DNA from 4 places in the Marinobacter fonticola genome. Region 1 is predicted to be linked to each of the others. Evidence: predicted binding sites of a transcription regulator. Region 1 holds the regulator's gene; each other region holds the start of a gene.
The links. The regulator FliA, encoded in region 1, starts transcription of late flagellar genes. The targets are predictions, from matches to a motif close to CTAAAGTTTNNNNNNNNNNNGCCGNTAA.
Positions count from the first base shown of each region.

Region 2: a site for FliA is predicted at 2,420-2,447, ahead of FXO11_RS12270 (flagellar protein MotY). Genes of this name have one in related genera too.
Region 3: a site for FliA is predicted at 3,071-3,098, ahead of FXO11_RS04820 (methyl-accepting chemotaxis protein). Genes of this name have one in related genera too.
Region 4: a site for FliA is predicted at 2,756-2,783, ahead of fliD (flagellar filament capping protein FliD). Genes of this name have one in related genera too.

Region 1 covers NZ_CP043042.1:1,601,761-1,607,221, forward strand. Annotated here, with positions in the region: gene flhF (flagellar biosynthesis protein FlhF) at 1-642, shown strand, start outside; gene FXO11_RS07170 (MinD/ParA family protein) at 771-1,583, shown strand; gene FXO11_RS07175 (RNA polymerase sigma factor FliA) at 1,674-2,411, shown strand; gene cheY (chemotaxis response regulator CheY) at 2,610-2,996, shown strand; gene FXO11_RS07185 (protein phosphatase CheZ) at 3,013-3,798, shown strand; gene FXO11_RS07190 (chemotaxis protein CheA) at 3,812-5,461, shown strand, end outside.
Region 2 covers NZ_CP043042.1:2,773,626-2,779,086, reverse strand. Annotated here, with positions in the region: gene FXO11_RS12285 (SDR family oxidoreductase) at 1-410, shown strand, start outside; gene rnt (ribonuclease T) at 486-1,118, opposite strand; gene pyrC (dihydroorotase) at 1,280-2,320, opposite strand; gene FXO11_RS12270 (flagellar protein MotY) at 2,525-3,394, shown strand; gene FXO11_RS12265 (argininosuccinate synthase) at 3,617-4,831, shown strand; gene FXO11_RS12260 (penicillin acylase family protein) at 5,108-5,461, shown strand, end outside.
Region 3 covers NZ_CP043042.1:1,080,683-1,086,143, reverse strand. Annotated here, with positions in the region: gene FXO11_RS04830 (6-phosphofructokinase) at 1-379, shown strand, start outside; gene FXO11_RS04825 (GrxA family glutaredoxin) at 455-709, opposite strand; gene FXO11_RS04820 (methyl-accepting chemotaxis protein) at 849-2,981, opposite strand; gene FXO11_RS04815 (YqaA family protein) at 3,261-3,683, shown strand; gene FXO11_RS04810 (ABC1 kinase family protein) at 3,701-5,122, opposite strand.
Region 4 covers NZ_CP043042.1:2,796,861-2,802,321, reverse strand. Annotated here, with positions in the region: gene FXO11_RS20580 (flagellin) at 1-287, opposite strand, end outside; gene FXO11_RS20575 (flagellin N-terminal helical domain-containing protein) at 669-2,114, shown strand; gene FXO11_RS12370 (flagellar protein FlaG) at 2,187-2,612, shown strand; gene fliD (flagellar filament capping protein FliD) at 2,826-4,802, shown strand; gene fliS (flagellar export chaperone FliS) at 4,836-5,237, shown strand; gene FXO11_RS12355 (substrate-binding periplasmic protein) at 5,377-5,461, shown strand, end outside.

The DNA.
Region 1 (5,461 bases):
GAAATCGTGGAGCAGGGTGGTATCGTCGCTTTGATGGGCCCCACCGGTTCCGGTAAAACCACCACCATCGGCAAAATGGCGGCGCGATACGTCCTGCGTCACGGGGCAGATTCGCTGGCGCTGGTGACGACCGACCGCTACCGGGTTGCGGCGCACGAGCAGCTTTTCGTATTCGGCCGGATTCTTAATGTGCCGGTGCGGGTGGTGGATGAAAGCCACTCGCTCGACCGTATTTTGGACGATCTGACGGACAAGCGCCTGGTGCTGATCGACACCGCCGGCCTGACCCATTCCGATCGGGGACATCAGGAACAGCTCAATGAACTGGTGTCCAGCTACCACCCGATCAAGCCTTATCTGGTGCTGGCTGCAACCAGTCAGCCGCGCATTATGAAATCCACATGGCATTGCTATAAGATGGCGAAGCCTGCCGGATGTATCATGACCAAGCTGGACGAAGCATTGACCCTCGGCGAAGTGCTCGGGTTTGCCATGGAGACGGGTCTTCGCGTGGCTTATTATACCGACGGTCAACGTATCCCAGATGATATCCATCCGGCGCAATCGGTGCCGCTCGTACGCCTGGGCGTCGAGCGAATGCGCGAGGCTAGAGAGGCGACTATGGTTGCAGCGGGCGCTTGAATCAGGGAGCCTCTGGCAGTGTTTGGGGCTGTTCGATGCCCAGCTTCTGCCTTGGCGAAGCCTGAAAGTGGCTGGCCCTCGGGCGGCAATCAATAAACAAAATACCTTCGCGAGAGACCGTATCCGGCATGAGTAGACCAAATCCGGTTCAGGTAATCGCCGTATCCGGCGGCAAAGGGGGCGTTGGCAAGAGTAACGTCTCAGTCAATCTGGCTATTGCCCTGGCGCAGATGGGGCGTCGCGTTGTCGTCCTGGATGCCGATCTGGGACTGGCCAACATCGACGTGTTGTTAGGCATCACAGCCAACCGCAACCTGGCCGATGTGTTGTCCGGCGAATGCGAACTTCGGGACGTCCTTGTGGATGGCCCTGGCGGTATCAAAATCGTGCCGGCCTCTTCCGGTACTCAGCGCATGACGCAGCTGACCATGATGGAGCATGCCGGCCTTATCAATGCGTTTAGCGACTTGGGTGATCAAATCGACGTCCTGATCGTCGATACGGCGGCCGGGATCTCCGAGGGTGTGATTAGCTTCTTGCGGGCCTCCCAGGAGTTATTGCTGGTCGTCTGCGATGAACCGACCTCCATTACCGACGCCTATGCCCTGATCAAGTTAATGAATCGCGATCATGGGGTTAGCCGTTTTCGCATCCTCGCCAACCAGGTTCGCAACGATCAGGAAGGCAAGCATCTTTTTGGCAAGCTGACCCGCGTTACCGAGCGCTTCCTGGATGTTGCGCTACAATATGAGGGCATGGTTCCTTACGACGAGGCCGTTAAGAAAGCGGTTCAACGCCAGCGTGCAGTACTCGATGCCTATCCGCGGGCAAAGGCGTCGCTGGCTATCAAGGCGTTGGCACAGAGGGTCGACAACTGGCCGTTGCCGTCATCGCCCCGGGGTCACCTTGAATTCTTCGTTGAACGCCTTGTGGATGTCTGAAACGCATCCTGAGCGACGGATTTGACGGTCGATCATTTTCTGGAGCTTCCGGCTGAACGACGGGCTCCCTGAGTTGGGCAATCCGAATTCATGAAGTTGGCAAAAGGCCTGGGAATCTACCATCAAACCAGCGAGCGTAAAGCGCATGACTTAGTCGAGCTGCATGCGCCGCTGGTTAAGAAAATCGCGCTGCATCTCCTGGCGCGTCTACCTGCCTCTGTTCAGTTGGAAGACCTCATGCAGGCCGGCATGATTGGGCTGCTGGAGGCTGCGCAGAAGTATGAGGCTACCAAAGGGGCATCCTTCGAAACCTATGCGGGCATCCGTATCCGTGGCGCCATTGTCGATGAAATTCGCAAAGGCGACTGGGTACCCCGTTCCGTACACCGCAATTCCCGGCGTATTGCCCAGGCGATCAAGGCGGTCGAGGGTCGCACGGGGCGCGAGGCCACCGATGCCGAGGTGGCTGAAGAGCTCGATATGCCACTGTCCGAATACCACGCCTGCCTGGCTGATTCCAGCGGCGGACGACTTTTTAGTCTCGATGAGCTAAATGAATCCGGCGACGTGCCGATAACCAATGAAGACAGTGGTGCTGACGTACCGTTCGAGGCCTTATCTTCGGAAGGTTTCCGGCGCAGTCTGGCCGAGGCCATTAGCAGTTTGCCCGAGCGCGAGAAGCTGGTTCTTAGCCTTTACTACCAGGAAGAGCTGAACCTCAAGGAGATCGGTGCCGTCATTGGGGTGAGCGAGAGCCGGGTCAGTCAGATTCATAGTCAGGCAGCCTTGCGGCTGAAGGCCCGGTTGAGCGGGTGGCAGGCGGCCTGAGCGCACATTTAAATTGTAGTTTTTGGTAAGGGGCGCTTTACAGATCGCGCCAAGCGGACAGAATAGGCAATGCTTAGAAACTGCTAGGCTGGTGTAGGGCTTAGGCCCTTTTGTCGGGTAGGAGATTCGAGCTCCTATAACGCACTAAGCAAGTTCACGAGTCGTTGCTTTTCCGGGCTTTAATGAGTGGAGGTCCCATTGGACAAGAACATGAAAATTCTGATCGTGGACGATTTTTCCACGATGCGGCGGATCATTAAGAATCTGCTTCGCGACCTTGGTTTCACCAATACCGACGAAGCGGACGATGGCAATACAGCGTTGCCCATGCTTAAAAGCGGCAAATACGACTTCCTAGTCACCGACTGGAACATGCCTGGGATGTCCGGGTTCGAGCTGCTGCAGGCCGTGCGCGCGGACGCCAACCTGAAGAGCCTCCCGGTGCTGATGGTGACCGCCGAAGCCAAGCGCGACCAGATCGTTGCTGCGGCCCAGGCGGGTGTCAACGGTTACGTGGTCAAGCCTTTTACAGCGGCAGTCCTGAAGGAAAAGATCGAGAAGATCTTCGAACGCATTCAGTCCTGAGTAGTAGAGCGCCATCATGGGTAATCCAGAAAATAATACCGGTAAGCTCGACCCGGAAGTCGTCGAGAAGCTTCAGCTTCAGGCCAGCGAGCTTAAGGCCATGGTGGACGCCGGGGATTACCCTGCAGCCATGCGCCTGATCGATGAGCTGAACGATGTGCGTGATCAGAGTCTCTACCGGGAAGTCGGCCGGTTGACGCGTAGCCTCCACGAAGCCATCCGTAATTTCCAGATCGATGCACAGAACCCCGAGCAGCGCGAAGCCCTGTCGATGATGGCCGATGCCTCGGATCGTCTGACGTACGTGGTGCAAATGACCGGCAACGCCGCCAATCGCACCATGGATCTCGTGGAAGAGGCCATGCCGAAGGCCAATGCCATGAAAGAACAGGCGCAGGCGCTGAGAGCCGAGTGGCACAAGTTGCGTCGCCGGGAAATGGACGCCAGCGAATTCCGCGAGCTGTACCAGCGCATTGACGCTTTCTTCGAGCACACCGCGAACGATGCCGAAGTGATCTACGGGCACCTCTCGGAGATCCTGTTGGCGCAGGATTTCCAGGATCTGACGGGCCAGGTTATCCAGAAGGTCACCACCCTGGTCAAGGACGTCGAAGAGCATCTGTTGAACCTTGTGGTGATGGCCAGTCACGTTGACCAGATTACTGGCACGGTCCACGAAATGGGTGACGTCAAAGAGAATATCGAGAAAGGTGTAGGGCCTCAGATGCGCGCCGAAGAGCGCGAAGATGTCGTCTCCGATCAGGATGATGTTGATGATCTCCTGTCTAGCCTTGGTTTTTGATTGAGGACATCGTATGGCGTTTGATGCTGACGAAGAGATACTCCAGGATTTTCTGGTCGAGGCCGGTGAAATTCTCGAAAAGTTGTCCGAGCAGTTGGTGGATCTCGAACAGAATCCGGACGATAGCGATCTCCTGAATGCCATTTTCCGCGGCTTCCACACCGTCAAGGGTGGGGCGGGCTTTCTCCAGCTCGATGCGCTGGTTAACTGTTGTCATTCGGCGGAAAACGTTTTCGACATCCTGCGCAACCATAAGCGGAGGGTCGACTCGGAATTGATGGACGTTGTGCTTGAAGTACTCGACAACGTCAACGCCATGTTCGACCAGGTTCGCAACCGGGAGGAGCCGACCCCGGCCGATCCGGCCCTGATTGCGTCCCTCGACGCCCTGGCGAAACCACAGGCCGACGATGAGCCTGCCGAGCAACCCGCCGCCGTCGCAGCCCCGGAGTCTGAAGCTGCGGATACGTCCTCTGCCGAGGGCGACGGCGACAGCGATATTACCGACGACGAATTCGAACGGCTGCTCGATGCGCTGGAAGGCGAGGGCGAGGCGCCCTCCGGGGAGAACGCATCTTCTGCCAGCGGCGATGACATTTCCGATGACGAATTCGAGCAGCTTTTAGACAACCTGCACGGTCAGGGCAAGCACGGTGGCGCGCCGGCAGCCGCCGCAGACGATACCAGCGCTAAATCCGCCGGCGGCGATGACATCAGTGACGACGAATTCGAGTCGTTGCTGGACGAGCTGCATGGCAAGGGACAGTTTAAAGGCACCGTGGATGAGGCGGCTGGCGAAGAACCGGCAGCCAAACCCAAAACCGAGGGAGCCGCATCCGGTGGTGGCAGCGATCTGATCTCTGACGACGAGTTCGAAAGTCTGCTCGATGAATTGCATGGCAAAGGCAAGTCACCGGCGCCTGAAGCCACAGCGGACAAAGCCGCCAAATCCAAGCCCGGATCGTCCAAACCTGAGCCGGCTAAGCCTGAACCGAAGAAAGCCGAAAAACCGGCTGCCAAGGCACCGGTAGGCAAAGACGAGGCCAAGGCACCGGCCGCGGCACCTGCCGTACCGTCGCGCGATTCGGCACCGGCAGCGGAGACCACCGTTCGTGTGGATACCAAGCGCCTGGACGACATCATGAACATGGTGGGCGAGCTGGTGCTGGTCCGTAACCGGCTACAGCGTTTAGGTGCGGCGAGCGAAGACGAGCACATGCAGAAGGCGGTGTCTAATCTGGACGTCGTCACAACGGACCTGCAATCCGCCGTTATGCAGACCCGGATGCAGCCGATCAAGAAGGTTTTCGGGCGTTTCCCGCGGGTCGTGCGCGATCTGGCGCGAAGCCTGAAAAAAGAAATTAACCTCGTGATGCACGGGGAAGAAACCGACCTGGACAAGAACCTGGTCGAAGCCCTGTCGGACCCGCTGGTTCACTTGGTGCGCAACTCGGTCGATCACGGTATCGAGACGCCGGAGGTGCGAGAGGCGGCGGGCAAGCCGCGCGTCGGTAAAGTGACTTTGTCAGCGCAGCAGGAGGGCGATCATATCCTTCTGATGATCGAGGACGACGGCGCCGGTATGGACCCTGACAAGCTGCGGCAAAAGGCGGTGGAAAAGGGTCTTTACGATCAGGATGCTGCGGACCGCCTGACCAATACC
Region 2 (5,461 bases), 1.2 Mb from region 1:
CTGCGTACGTGGCTTCGAAGTCAGCCCTCGATGCCTTTAGCCGTTGTGCGGCAGCGGAGTGGTCGGACCGCCACGTCACGTTTACCACGATCAACATGCCGCTGGTAAAAACGCCGATGATTGCACCGACCAAGATCTATGATCAGGTGCCCACCCTGTCGCCCGACGAGGCGGCGGACATGGTCGCCGAAGCTATTATCCATCGGCCCAAGCGCATCGCTACACGATTGGGGACCTTTGCCCAGGTCCTGAATGCGCTGGCACCAAAAATGGGGGAAATTGTGATGAATACCGGATACCGGATGTTCCCGGATTCCGCCATTGCCTCCGGCGCGCGTGGTGCAAGACGACCCAAGGTATCCTCGGAGCAGGTGGCCTTCGCGGCGATCATGCGGGGTATTTACTGGTAACGTTCTGTACTGGTATACGACGGGGCGCCGGTGATGGCGCCCCTTTTTCGTTTTACTCGCCGTAGGTCATCGGATCTATTCGACTTCGTCCGCCAAGTCGCTCAGCGGTGGCGGGAATCCGCCGAGTTCTTTCCAGCGGTTGACGATCCCGCAGAACAGGTCGGCGGTTTTTTCGGCATCGTAGGCGGCGGAATGCGCTTCGCGATTACTGAAGGGAATACCCGCTAATTTACATGCCCGGGCCAGAACCGTATGGCCATAGGCAAGGCCTGCCAGGGTCGCTGTGTCGAAGGTCGAAAAAGGATGGAACGGATTACGTTTGATGCCGCAGCGATCAGCTGCTGCGAACAGGAAATTATGGTCGAAGGTGGCGTTGTGACCCACCAGAACCGCTCGCTTACAACCGTTATTCTTAACGGCCTTGCGGATGGGGCTGAAAATATCGGCGAGTGCATCGCTCTCGTGGACGGCTTCCCGGTCCGGGTCCCAGGGGTCAATCCCTGTAAAGTCCAGCGCCGACTGCTCCAGGTTGGCATTATCGAAAGGATGAACATGATGAGCCAGGGTTTCGCCCCGCTTTAACCAGCCATCGTCGTCCATTTCGATTAGCACCGCGGCGATTTCCAGCAGGGCATCAGTCCGGGAGTTGAACCCGCCGGATTCCACGTCGACGACTACAGGGAGGAAACCCCTGAACCGTGCGGCCATCGGAGAGGTCGGCTTATCTTCCTCAATCACTGCGTACCCTTACTGTTGATGTCTGAACTGTTGATGTCTGACTGTTGATATTTGGCGGCTACTGTTCAGTCACTTTGTGACCGGCACCTCTGGCGGCGCGTTGCTCTGGTCGCGCTCCATTTCGAACCGGATTATGCCGTTTCCTGAAGTCGCCAGCGAATCGCTTCGCCCGCCCGCAAAGGCGTGATGGAGCCTGAGCCGAGTGGCAGTGAGGCTGCCTGGGTCCAAGGCTCGCGCACCAGTGTAATCGTATCGCTATTGCGCGGCAGTCCATAGAAATCCGCACCATTAAAGCTGGCAAAGGCCTCTAGTTTCTCCAAAACGCCAAGATCGTCAAAGGCCTCCGCGTAGAGTTCGATGGCCGCCGGCGCCGAGAAGCAGCCGGCGCAGCCGCAGGCGGTTTCCTTGCGGCTGGTGTCGTGCGGCGCCGAGTCCGTGCCCAAAAAGAAACGGTTGTCGCCACTGACGACGGCATCTTGCAGTGCCTGCTGATGACGCTGGCGCTTCAGAATGGGCAGGCAATACAAGTGCGGGCGAATGCCTCCGACCAGCATGTGATTACGATTGTACAGCAAGTGCTGCGGTGTAATCGTTGCGCCCAGGTTGCGATCGCTGGCACGTACGAATTCCGCTGAGTCGGCGGTGGTGATGTGCTCCAGCACAATCCTCAGTTCCGGAAAGCGTTCGCGGGTGGGAGCCAGCACTCGGTCCAGAAAAGCTTTCTCGCGGTCGAAGATATCGATGTCGTTATCCGTGACTTCCCCGTGCACCAACAAGAGCATGCCGCAGTCGCTCATGGCCGCGAGTGCGGCATCGATGTTACGGATGTCGGTGACGCCGGAGGCTGAGTTGGTCGTGGCGCCAGCGGGATAGAGCTTGGCCGCGACAATGCCGGCATCACGTGCTTCAAGGATTTGTTCCGGCGTGGTTTGCTCGGTCAGATAAAGCGTAACCAGCGGATCGAATTGGGTCTTGGCGGGTAGGGCATCCAGAATCCGCTGCCGGTAGCCCAGCGCCTGCTCGGCATTGATCACCGGCGGTACCAGGTTGGGCATGATGATCGCGCGATGAAAGCAGCGTGCCGAGGCCGGTACCGTGTCGGCCAGCACCTCGCCGTCCCGGACATGCAGGTGCCAGTCGTCGGGGCGGGTTAGCGTCAAAGTTGTGGTCATGGATGTTCCTACGTACTGAACGGTGAATCTGTAATGCGCCGCAGTATACCAGAAGCCAGGCTCGCTTCGGATTGAAGTCTTTTTTCCGGTTGAATGGCCCTAAAGATTTCTCGCCCGTGGCCGATACTTGGAGTGACGGCAACTTACGCTCAACCGATGGCTCACGCGATGCGATATCCCTTTCGATCTCTACTGATTTTGCCCTTGCTCTGTATACCCGCCTTGGGCAGTGAGGCCGCCAGCTTTGGTGCCGGGATCGAGAACAGCCAATGGTATCTTGCGTCTTCTGTTTTTAGTTGCACGTTGACCCACGAGGTGCCCGGTTATGGGCGTGCGGTGTTCCAGCATCGGGCAGGGGAAAACCTGATATTTTTTCTCGAATCCGATATCCGTCTAATGAAAGCCGGGCGTGCGTCGCTGAATGTCGAGGCCCCGAGTTGGCGGCCCGGCGCCACGCCCCGGCCGTTGGGAGCGGTAAGTGTGAGCGACGACCGCCGCGCGGTGACGGTCGAGACGGCGCGTGCGATGGCGATGGTCGAAGGCTTGATGTCCGGTATGGCGCCGACGGTTACTAGCCATGCCCGCTACTCGCCGGAGCCGATTCGGGTCAGCGTTTCCAACATCAACTTTCCCGCGACATTCGGCGATTACAGAACCTGTGTCGCCAGCCTGCTACCGGTCAACTACGACCAAGTTCAGCGTTCGCGCATCCAGTTCAAACTGGATAGTGCCGAACTGAATAATGCGGATCTGGACCGGCTGGATAAGGTTATTCAGTTTGTCCAGGCCGATAGCACCATCAGTCAAATCTATGTCGATGGCCACACCGACAACAGCGGTAGCCGCATCCACAACCGTTCCCTGTCCGAAGAGCGCGCCAACGCAGTGGCCGAGTACCTCATAGCCAACGGCATCGCCCAGGATATGATCGTGGCCCGCTACCACGGCGAGCGTTATCCGGCGTCATCCAATCCGGCGGAAAACCGCCGCACGACGGTCAGGCTGGAGCGCCAAGGAGAGCGCCGCGGCCTGCAGCGTGCCGATGCCGATTTCGATCCCAGTAAGAATGGCTAATGTCCCGTTTTGGCTCCCGGCAGTCGATCAGGTTTGAATGCCGAGGCATCTTAGCCTGCCAATCCCGGCGATGTAGTGGATGTAGTGTCTTTTCCGTCAATCCAATTGGATGCGGGCCTGCGCTGCCGTACAATGTCGCCCCTCGTTGAGTTTCAGAGGATATCGGCAGCAGTTGGCCTGTGTCGTCATCCTCTGTTCATTCATTTTGATCGGAGCATCGGCATGTCGAACATCAATAAGGTAGTGCTAGCCTATTCCGGTGGCCTGGACACCTCGGTCATCGTGCGCTGGCTTCAGGATACCTATAACTGTGAAGTCGTTACCTTCACAGCCGACCTGGGGCAGGGCGAGGAAGTAGAGCCGGCGCGCGCCAAGGCGGAAACGCTAGGCGTTAAGGAAATCTACATCGAAGACCTGCGTGAGGAATTCGTGCGTGATTTCGTCTACCCGATGTTCCGAGCCAATACCGTTTACGAGGGCGAGTATCTGCTGGGTACGTCTATCGCCCGCCCACTGATTTCCAAGCGCTTGATCGAAATCGCCAACGAAACCGGCGCGGACGCTATTTCTCACGGTGCTACCGGCAAGGGCAACGATCAGGTTCGTTTCGAGTTGGGCGCCTACGCCCTTAAACCCGGTGTCCACGTGATCGCCCCCTGGCGCGAGTGGGATCTGAACTCTCGTGAGAAGCTTCTGGCTTACTGCGAAGAACGCAACATCCCGGTCGAGAAGAAGAAGGGCAAGTCGCCTTACTCCATGGACGCCAACCTGCTGCACATCTCCTACGAGGGGATGGTGCTGGAAGACCCTTGGGCCGAGGCGGAAGACGATATGTGGCGCTGGAGCGTTGCTCCGGAAGCGGCGCCCGACAAGCCGACTTACATCGAGCTGACCTATGAAAAGGGCGACATCGTCGCCATCGATGGCGAACCCCTGAGGCCACACGAAGTTCTCACCAATCTCAATAAAATCGGCGGGGATAACGGGATCGGCCGTATCGATATCGTCGAAAATCGTTACGTCGGTATGAAGTCTCGCGGCTGCTACGAAACCCCCGGCGGCACCATCATGCTCCGCGCGCACCGAGCCATCGAGTCCATCACGCTGGACCGCGAAGTGGGGCATCTGAAAGATAGCCTGATGCCGCGCTATGCCGAGGTGATCTACAATGGCTACTGGTGGTCCCCGGAGCGCCAGGCCCTGCAGGCACTGATCGACCAGACTCAAACGTACGTCAACGGCACCGTTCGCCTGAAACTTTATAAGGGCAACGTCGAAGTGGTTGGCCGCAAGTCCGACGATTCGCTGTTCGACGAAAAAATCGCCACGTTCGAGGAGGATCAGGGGGCCTACGATCAGAAAGACGCGGCCGGCTTTATCAAGCTGAATGCGTTGCGTTTGCGCATTGCTGCGAGTAAAGGCCGGAAGTTGAGCTAATAGTCCTTGGACTTACTGTTATAAGTGTCCTTGGACTCATCGCTAAAAGGGCTGCTCTACATGGAGTGGCCCTTTTTTAGCGCTGAATTTGTAGTAAAACACTGTAAATATTCATAAAAATTTCATGGAACCTTTATGCTTATGCTACAGATTCTGAAAATCTGAGAAACGTACCTTATGTTTTGTGTAGGGCTTAAAAACCTCTGCTAGGCTGAAAGATGAAACAGTTTTAATGACTCTTTCGCAATTGTTCAATCCAAGGAATGGACATTTAAAATGAAAAATTTCAAATTGGGGCTCCAACGCCCCGGCAAGCGTGAGCTGAAAATAGGTGTCGCTTTAGTAGGTAGTCTTCTGCTGGGCGGCTGTTTCGATGAACCGTTATACCCGGATGATGACGCTGGGTTTCAGGCCACCATCCGATACACGACCAACGGTGTGCCGCACATCAAGGCGGATGATCTATCTTCCGCTGCTTTTGGTGCGGGCTACGTCCAAGCCAAGGACAACATTTGCGTGCTTGCTGAGGCTATTGTCAAAGCGAGGGGCGAGCGGGCGAAGTATTTTGGGCCCGGAGCTGGTGATATGAATGTCATCAGCGACTTCTCGTTCAAGGCGCAAGGCATCCTC
Region 3 (5,461 bases), 520 kb from region 1:
GGACTACCTGCAGCGGGCCGCACGCCACATTGCTTCCGCGACCGACGTAGAGCAGGCCTATGCCGTGGGCAAGGCTGCAGTGGAGATGGCGATTGCCGGCAAACAAGCCTTGATGCCAACGATCGTCCGGGAACAGTCCCGGCCCTATCGCTGGCATATTGGCGAAGCGCATTTGAGCGATGTCGCCAACCAGGAAAAGAAGATGCCGATCCACTACATTACCGACGATGGCTTCGGCATCACCCAGGACTGCCGCGATTACCTTGAGCCGCTGATCCACGGTGAGAGCTTTCCGCCATTCGAGAATGGCCTGCCTAAAGTGGCCCGCATCCGCGGTTTTTTGGCAGAGAAGAAGCTCAAGACAGCCTTCGATATTTGAGGATCTCTGAACGAAGAAGGCGCCCAAAAGGCGCCTTCTTTACGTTGTACCGCTGCTTCTAAAAACTCTCTCAGTTCACCCCACTGTCGCGGCTGAGCGTTGCTGAACAAACTGGGCAAACTCGGTGTAGCCACCAACATGTACATCACCGACGAAGATTTGCGGAACGGTCAACACGGGTTTGCCAACGCTCTTTTCCAGGTCCGTCTTGGCGATGCCTTCTCGTATCATGTCGATAAACTCGTGGTCCAGGTCTTTAAGCTCACACAGCTGCTTGGCGCGCACGCAGAAACCGCAACTAAAACGACCGTAGATTGTAACGCGTTCCATAATGAATTCCTCCGACAGTAAACTCAGCAACTGCCCCGCTGATCAAAAAGCACTCAAATCATGCCAGACTACCCGCCACATTAACATTAAATGCAGTGAATCATAGCGATAGACGCGGCTTATGCGCTGCCGACGCTGGTCAGGTGCGCAGGCGATTAAGCTGATCTTCCAGCGACACCACTTGATGCCCCAGAGTCTCTCCGCTGCCCCGTACACGCTCTGCCAACTCGCGCAGATCGCTGGCCGCATCGCCGATGTTGGTCAGGTTGCGATTAATCTCTTCGCTGACCGAGCTCTGCTCTTCCGCTGCCGTTGCCACCTGGGTCACATGCTCGACAATGGTCGCGATACGGCTGACCACGTCGGCCAGAGATTGGTCTGCTTCCCGGGTTCTTTCCACAGCGCTGGTGGCGCGGTCCACGCCCCCGCGGATGACGGTGACGGTCTGTTGCACTTCTTGCTGCAAGCCATCGATCATCTGACTGATCTCGTCGGTGGATTCACGGGTCTTCGAGGCCAACGTACGCACCTCGTCAGCCACCACCGCGAAGCCCCGTCCCTGCTCACCGGCCCGGGCGGCCTCGATGGCGGCATTGAGCGCCAGCAGGTTGGTCTGCTCGGCAATACCGCGAATGACCTCGAGAATACGGTTGATATCGTCACTACGATTAGCCACGTGACCGATGGCACTGCTTGCTTCTTCCATATCCGAAGCTAGCGCCTGAACGCCGTTAACCGCCGTCGTCAACGTACCCTGAGTCGTTTCCACACCCTCGCTCGCCTCACGCGCATTGCCTGCTGCTTCGGCGGCAAAGGTCGCCACTTCACTGGCGGCGGCGGACATTTCGTTCATGGCGGTAACGACGCTATCGATCTCGCCATGCTGACGGCTGGTGTTCTGCTCGGTTTCGCCGGCAATGCGGCTCACATCCTCGGACTGATCACTGACCGCACGGTTGATCGACTTCAGGTCGTTGATCATGTTCCTCAGCTTGGCAAGGAAGGCATTAAACCCCTCCGCTAGTGCGATCAGCTCGGCATGAGTATCGATCGTCAACTCCTGGGTCAGATCGCCCTCGGCGCTGGCCAGGTTGGCCATGCGATCACGAATTTGGTCCAGCGGACGCGTCACCGAGCGCACCAGCACCACCAGCAGCAGCAGAGAAATAATAGAAACCACGACGCCCGCCGTCATCTGGCGAGCCGCGGTCGCGTCTACCTGCTCGGACAGCAAGCTATTGACCTGCTTCAATTCCGCCAGGGCCACGTCCCGGGGCAATTCGATGACCATTGACCACAGCGTATTCGATGCCTTGATATGAATCGGATAGGCCACGGCGATATCCTCACCGTTATCGAGCACGTCCTCGGCACCATTCCTCGCCAGTGCGCGGTAATCTTCGGCCCACTCCGGTAGCGCTTCTTTCAGCGGACGCCCCAGATGATCGGTGTAATGGCTGGAACCGGCGATCAGCCCGATATCGCTGATCAAGGTCACACGTCCGGCCCCGCCATACAGATTCTGGCTGACCTGGCGCAAGGTTTTCTGGATCGTGGACAGGTTGATGTCCGTCCCCACGACGCCGGCAAACTCACCCTGATTGAAGATCGGCATCACCAGACTGGTCATCAGCTCGGTATAACCTTCGCTGATCTCATACAGGTAAGGCTCCATGGTGCACGGTTTGAGTTTTTCCTTGGAGCAGAGGTACCACTCCGCTTCGCGGAGACCGAATTCGTTGAGGCCGTCAAGGTACTTGCTGGACGGATCCTCGGTGCGGCTGAACAGGATTTTCCCTTGCGGGCCGCGATAGTAGTAGATCTCGAGTGTACCCTCGTCACTGCTGTGTTCTTCGACGCCGCCGGTGAAGTAGCGATCCTGGCCATCGTAGGCATCGGGCTCGAACTGGGCGTAGATAGAACTCAGCTCCGGTTGACCTGCGAGGATGGCTCCGGCGGTTTCCATCAGATCGCGGCGTCCCATACGGGCCGAGTCGGAGCCTTCCACGTTACGGTGAATCACCTCACGAAAGGTCTCGGGAATCTTGTAGGCGCGGTTGAAAATGCCGGCGACCATCTCGCCATATTGGCCTGCCGTGGCGCGCAACCGCTCAACCACGATATCCTGAACCAACGTCCCGGTATCATCCGTAATACGAGCTTCCATTTTGGCGAGTGAAATCTGGGCCGTGAGGATCATACTCACACCCATCAGAAGCAGCAGTGCGATGACCAGTGCGTAGAGTTTCAGTTTCAGCGAAAGTTTTTTCATGGAGATCCCGGATCCAACAGTTTAAGCCTCGCTCGGCAGGCTAGAGCCCGTCAGTCCTGTTCCTGGATTCAGGGGACTGACAAAATAGGTTATCGGCCACCCTGGACATTCCTTGAAAGCCGGCAGCAGGCTACGGCACATCGAGGCCGTTGCGTTCACACTGGCACTGCATGAATGCTGGCGCATCGACGCTGACGCTATCCACGCTATGTCAACGGGTAACGATAGTGCGATGCTGCCGGGCAAACCACTACACTGTGTAATCGACTTGGAGATCCCTTGGCCTATCTATCCCTGTTCTTCACCGCCTTTGCTGCGGCGACCCTACTTCCGGCCTACTCGGAAGTGCTGCTGGGAGGGCTTGTAACCCAGGGATTCTCGGCATGGGGGCTATGGGCGTGCGCTACTGCGGGCAACACCCTGGGCTCGGTTCTTAATGGCTGGATCGGTCGGCAGGTGGAGCGCTTTCGACACAAACGCTGGTTTCCGATGAGCGAGAAGCAGCTGGAAGCGGCCCAGGCACGCTTCAACCGCTTTGGCCAATGGTCATTGCTAATGGCCTGGCTGCCCGTGGGTGGGGATGCGCTCACCTTGATTGGCGGCATCATGCGCGTGCCCTGGCTCAACTTTATTGTGCTGGTGGCCATCGGCAAGGGCATCCGCTATGCCCTCGTGCTCTGGGTCGTGTTTGAGGCCACCTGAGGAGTCTCTGATTCAAGTCAATTCGCCGGGCGTTGGTCGCCTTCCGCCGGCTCATCGTAGATGTAGGCTCGCAACAAATCCTCACCGTTGAATTCCGAGCCCAGTACGGCGATAAACGTATAAACGCCGATCAGCTTACGGTTTAGAAAAACAAATTCCTTGGGCGGGATACGGAAATAACGACTGATTGCCGACTTCGCCGCCTGCCGCGCAACTCTGGAAGGCAGGTCGCTCTGCTTCCAGCGATACTGGCCATTCTCGTTAACGGCGTAATCGGGCCAGTGGCCATTAGCCGGGGCCAGTGGCTCCAACACCGACATGCAGACCTCGCCGAAGCGCGTGAGTATGTCGTCGGGCCAGTCGGTGCTCATGAAGTTCAGTTTGATACCGCCCTCGACAACCCGTTGCAGATCCTGCTCGTAGGACGCTTTGATCATTGAGCGGACCGGGTCGAGAAACACGTCCGAATAGCGCTGCACCGCGCCGAAATCGAGTAGCACCATTTGGTCGGTATCGGTGCCGGCATCCTCGGCGATGCGAATGCGATAATTGCCGAAGTTGGGATCAGTCTGGATCTCGCCCCACTCAAACAACTCTTTAAAGAACAGCTCTAACGCAGCGCGGCCCAAGTCACTACGGCGCTCGACCGGCAGGTTGGCGACCTGCTCGGAGCCCACCGGCCAACCCGACTCATAGGTCGAAGCCATAACGTGTGAGGTGGAATATTCCTGAAGAACTCGCGGCACCACGTAACGCTCGTCGCCTTCCAGCATCTGACGGAAGTGTTCGGTGGTGCGGGCCTCCAGGGCGTAGTCCACTTCTCGATGCATCATGGTGCGGACTTCTTCAAGCCAGTCGTTGAACTCCGGACCAAACGACACCAGGCGCGCCATCTTCAGGATCTGGGCCACGGCGTTAAGGTCGCTGTCCACCGCTTCATCCACACCGGGATACTGAACCTTCAACACCAACTCGAGACCATCGGACTTGCGTACTGCCCGGTGAACTTGCCCCAGGGAGGCGGCGCCGATGGGTTCGGGATCCACATCGAGCTGGGCCAGTCGGTCCTCGCCCAGCTCGCGCTTGAGGACCTTTTCCACTGAGGGCCAGGCCAACGAGGTGCCTTGGTCTTCCAGCGTATGCAGGGCCTCGGTGACTTCTTCCGGCAGGAAGTGCTCGCCATAGAGGGCCATCACCTGGCCGATCTTAACGACACTGCCTTTTAGCTTACCTAACTCTTCGACCAGGAATTCGGCTTGGCTGGACAGCATCTTGCGGTGCCGGGCCTCGCGCCGGTCGCGGCTGCCAAACCAGTTAGTCGCCATATGGGTCGCCATGCGAGATCCGGCAAAGAGGCCGGCCCGGGTGAGACTGAGACGGCGCTCAAAGCTACCGGTTTTGATGCGGGCGACTGAAGTACGCGGTTTTTTGGTAGTCATCAAGGGTCCCAAAAAGCTGATGAATGGCGCATCCCGGCTGACGGGAAGCGGCTGACGGCTTTCTGCAGGGCGTTCTTTTCGACACAGAGCACGCCCCTATCGATACTACACAGGAGTTGACTGTATCAATACAGGGCTTGGCGCTACCTTTAACCCTATTAATACAGCGTAAAGCGCTATTCATCCGACTATACGTGAGATAGCCCGAGAGTTGATCACCCACCGGTCGCTCACAACCCGTTTCCCAAGCCAATGGAATACGGCTGGAGCCAGACCGATCGCTGCCCCTACAAACATGACACCTAAGGCGTCATTAACAATTTAACGTAGAGCGAGAGG
Region 4 (5,461 bases), 1.2 Mb from region 1:
GCCAGCTCACGGATACGCTGAAGAATTTCGCCGGATTCGTCCAGTGCGCCCTCTGCGACCTGGGCCAGGGAAATGCCGTCGTTCGCGTTGCGGACAGCCTGGTCGAGGCCGCGAATTTGTGAAGTGAAGCGTTCCGAAATGGCCAAGCCGGCGGCATCGTCTTTGGCTGAATTGATACGCAGACCGGAAGACAGGCGCTGGAGGGCAGTGTCCGCATCACGTTGTGACGTGTTCAGGTTCCGCTGGGCGTTCAGCGAGGCAATATTGGTGTTGATGATCTGAGGCATATCGATCTCCCTCTTAGTAAGAGAAGCCGGTAGCTCAGGCCCGTTTGTATGTGGACGCCCTGCCGGCCGTTATCAGAAAAATTATTCCTAAGCGGCAATAAGCGAAGGCCGTGCCAGTTTTCAATTTATTCGTTTAACTATTTGAAAAATAAGATAAATGGATTTTTGGATGCCATTGAGCGGCGTCAAGGAAACGTCTGGAAAGCACGGGAATGGCAGTCTTTTGCCGCTTTTACATTACTTAACAATAAAAGCCGAAGTTTTTCTAAAGGAACTTTAATAGGCGCCGTTAAGCATTACAGCAGGGCGGCGCACCAATATAAAACGATCGGGCGTCAGACCTCTTCCAAGAGAAACTTTATAGGTTTTAGGAGAAGCATCATGGCTCTCGGTATTAACACCAACGTTGCGTCACTCAGCGCACAGAACAATCTGAGCAAGTCACAGTCTCTGTCCGATCAGGCTCTTGAGCGTCTGTCCTCCGGTCTGCGTATCAACTCGGCCAAAGACGACGCCGCCGGTCTGGCAATTGCCTCGCGTTTCGATGCGCAGATCCGTGGTTTGAACGTTGCCCAGCGCAACGCCAACGACGGTATCTCCCTGGCGCAGACCGCTGAAGGCGCTCTGGGTCAGGCGGGAGATCTGCTCCAGCGTATTCGTGAGCTGTCTGTCCAGTCTGCCAACGACACCAACTCGGCTACCGACCGCAAATCATTGCAGGCTGAGGTTACACAGCTGCAGGCAGAGCTGAACCGCGTAGCGGACACCACCAACTTTAACGGCCGCACTCTGCTGAACGGTGACTTCACCAACTCCCAGTTCCAGGTGGGCGCCAACGCTAACCAGACCATTAACGTATCCCTCGGTAGCGCGCGTGCCACTGATATCGGCAACTACACCGCGGATACCAGTAATGGCACTCTCTCCGGCAACCTAACTGCGGCTGCCACAGATGCGCCGGCTGGTAACGGTGTTGCTGCAGGCAACATCACGGTGTCGGGTAATGGTGTCACCGAACTGGCCGAGTTCGGTGCGAATGCGACGGCCAGCGATGTCGCCAGTGCAGTTAACGACCTGAGTTCGAAGACAGGGGTTAGCGCCGATGCCTACACCGAAGCGACCATTTCCGGACTTTCCGCGGGCACGGTCTCTTTTGATCTGACCGGCGAGAACAGTTCAGCGGTCACGATCTCGGCTACCGTTGAGAGTGGCGACAATAGCGCCTTGGTAACAGCTATTAACGACGCCTCTGCGACAACCGGCATCACTGCAAGTCTGGATGATTCTGGCAACGTATTGCTGGAGAGTGAGGCTGGCGAAGATATCGTTATCGCCGATTCCTCCGCGAACGTCACCGTGACTTCGGCTGATGGTTCGACCGCGAGTCTAGTGGCTGGTGGTAACGACAGTACCCGTGTGACCGGTGAGGTTGACTTCAGCTCAAGCTCAGCCTTCAGCATCGTTGGCAACTCTGCCGAAGTTGTGAGCGCAACATCTGAGAGCGGCGCGCTACAGAGTGTCGCTGAAATAGATATAACAACCGCTGACGGTGCAAACCAAGCGATTGCGACTATCGATGCGGCTCTGACCTCGATCAACAGCCAGCGAGCTGACCTGGGTGCGATCCAGAACCGCTTCACATCGACTATCGATGCGATTGCGACCACTTCTGAGAACCTTTCGGCTGCACAAAGCCGGATCCTGGACGCTGACTTCGCTTCTGAAACGGCGAAGCTGTCCAAGTCTCAGGTGCTGCAGCAGGCTGGTATCTCAGTCCTGGCGCAGGCCAACGCCCGCCCGCAGCAGGTTCTTTCCCTCCTGCAGTAATAGGGGTAGAGCGGTAACAGCCGGTCCTTTCGGGGACCGGTTTTCCGCCGTGAGAGGATAGCGAGGTGAGCTATGAATGACATAAACCTGAACAGCTCGGATTTGAAGCTGGTTCGCTCCAGTGAACAAGCTCCGGCTCGGGCGTCTGCGCCACCTCAGGCAGAAGGAAATGAGCCTTCCGCTCGGGTCCAGGAAGCGGGTGTTACCGTTGGTCTTTCCAGACAGTCTCAACCGACACGAATTGAGCGGCTGGAAGATCGGCGTGAAGCCCAAAGGGAATCGCTCGATCAGGCGGTTTCCCGGCTGAATGACTTCGTGCAAACCGTCCAGCGTGATCTTCAATTTGAAGTGGACAATGACTCCGGAAAGACCATTGTCCGTGTCGTTGATCAGCAGACGGATAAAGTGGTTCGGCAGATTCCTGATGATGTGGCTTTAAGGTTGGCCGAAAAATTGCAGCAGGATGAACCGCTGACGTTGTTTTACATCGAAGTGTAAACCTTTGCCGGTTTCGCCTAGGCCTTAAACAGCGGTATTTCAGCACCGCCGCCTCCGTGAGGAGCCGGCGGTGTTTGTCGTTCAGGGCGCTAGAAGCGAGGGTGGGCGCTCTACATTTAGTTACAATTCCGACGGCGATAAGGGCAAAGTTTTGCCGCTTTTGGCCGATAAGCATACAAATGGATATGCAGCCTTCCTGAGGAGGCAATAATTATGGCAGGTATATCTTCACTAGGCATTGGTTCAGGGGTTCTGAATTCGGATCTTGTCGACCAGTTGGTGACAGCTGAACGTAAACCGGCGACCCAGCGGCTGGACTTTAACCAGCAGCGTACCGAGGCATTAATTTCTGCCTATGGCACGCTGCGCAGTGCAATTACCGAACTACGCCTGCCGATGCGTCAACTCAGTTCGCCGGAAGGCCTTAAATCGTTCTCGGCCACGTCGTCCAATGAAGACGTTGCGGTCACTCTCGATAGCAGCAAAGCCAGCCGTGGAAGCTATACCGTTCAGGTGGACAGCCTTGCGCAGTCGCAGTCGTTGGCTTCCGGAACATGGGACAGCAAAGACAGCACGACGATCGGTACCGGCTCGCTGACGGTTTTTGTCGGTAGTGAAAGTAAAAATATCGCCATAGACGGTACGAATAACACGCTTCAGGGTTTAGCCGACGCTATTAACGAAGCCGATATCGGGGCAACCGCCGGTATTGTCGATACAGGGGCGGGCTTTCGTCTGGTTTTGTCCTCGGAAGAAACGGGCACTGACAATGCCATCAGTATTTCGGTGAACGACACTGACGGCAACAATACCGACACGGCCGGACTATCGGCTTTTGCCTTCAACGGTACCGTTCAAAATTTAACTGAAACTGTAGCGGCTAAAGATGCCGTGGTGCAGGTTAACGGGATATCCATCACCCGACAGTCAAACACCATCGAAAATGTCATCGATGGATTGACCTTTGACTTAAAAGCAGAAGGTATAACCTCGACCGTTAAGGTTTCTCAAGATACCGGAGCTGTCGCGGACCGGGTTCAAACCTTTCTAGATAAGTTCAATACGTTGCAGCAGACCATCCAAGGTCTTTCAGGTTACAACGCCGAGAGCGGCCGGGGCGGTTTGCTTTCCGGAGATTCGACGGTTCGTAATGTCCAGAACCAGTTGAGGGGCATGTTGACCGGCATCGTCCCCGGCCTTGAAGACGCGGGCGTCCGCTCGCTGGCGGATGTGGGGATCACAACGGATTACAAGACCGGTCAGCTCGCTTTCGACCGCTCGGTGTTCGAAGAACAACTGAAGACATATCCCGATGACGTTGTAGCTCTGTTTGCAGAGCAGGGGCGCTCGAGCGACTCGCAAATTGAGTTTGTGGGAAGCAACCTGAATACCGAGCCCGGCGAGTATAAAGTCAATATCACACAGATTGCCACTCAGGGTGGGGTTTCCGGTACGAACGTCGGTACCGCTTCTGTGACTATCGACGCCAACAACGATGCGCTGACTTTTAAAGTTGATGGTAGTAGTTCAGTCAGTATCCAGTTGACCGCCGGCACCTATACCCGCGACGCGCTTGCTCAGGAAATCCAGGCCAGGCTTGATGAGAACGCTGTGCTCAGCTCCAGCGGCCAATCCGTGAAGGTTGCTTTTGATCCCGGCGCTGGCGCGCTGACGTTTACTTCAGGTGCGTTCGGTAGTGAATCCAACGTAAGCATCACTTCCGTGGATACGAATTCTGCTGCTGACCTTGGTCTGTCCGTAACCTCAGGTACGGCTGGCCAGGATGTTGCGGGCACGATTAATGGTCAACGAGCAACCGGTGAAGGTCAGGTTCTGTTTGTCGAGGGCGCGACAGCCGCTGCCGGTATGCAAGTTCGTGTGACGGGTGGAAGCACAGGTGCCCGGGGTTCGATTAGCTTTATTGAGGGTATCGGCGAGCGTGCGGTAAACATGGTGACCGACATGGTCGGCGCCGGGGGCGTGCTGGAAGCTCGCACAGACAGCTTGCAAGACGAATTAAAGGAAATAGCAGAACAGCGCGTGCAGCTGGAAGATCGGATTACCTCCTACCGTGAACGCTTGGTCTCTCAATTCTCCGCAGCGGATGCATTGATCTCGCAACTTAATAGCACAAGAGATTACGTCACGCAGCAGCTCGCGGCGCTGGCCCCGAACAAACGCGATAACTAAGCCTGACCTTGTACAGGCCTAAGAGAGGAAAACATGAACGGTTTACAGGCATACCAACGAGTTAACACCCAAACCAGCATCACCGATGCGGACCCTCACAAGCTGATTCAGCTTCTGTATAACGGTGCGCTGGAGCGTATCAATATGGCCAAAGCCCGCATGCAGGCCAAGGATTTCGAGGGCAAGGGGCGCCTGATCAGCAAGACTATCGAAATCATTGGTGGCTTGCGTAGCTTTCTTGATTTTGAGAAAGGCGGTGAATTGGTGCAGCGTCTTGAAGCGCTGTATGACTATATGGAGCGCGCGCTGTTCGATGCGAACCGTCTTAACGACGTCGCTAAGCTCGATGAAGTATCCAGTCTGCTACGTCAGGTAAAAGACGGCTGGGACAGTATTCGCGAAGAAGTCCTAGGTGGCCAGCAAGCTGCGGTTTAACGGCGCCGTCTACTCCCGATGTTTTCGGTTAATCGGGACTGTTTGGGAAGCTGAGTGAGATGTCCGGCTTCCCCGAGGTTATCGGTTACGACGTTGGACCGTTTACTATAATAAGGTTTTCTGTAAGCGGTTTTGGATCATGCGGCTCAATATCCTAAAATCCCTTTTCGTCGCCTCGGCGTTAATCCTCTCAGCGCTGCTCCCCCTATCGACCGCCGCCGAAA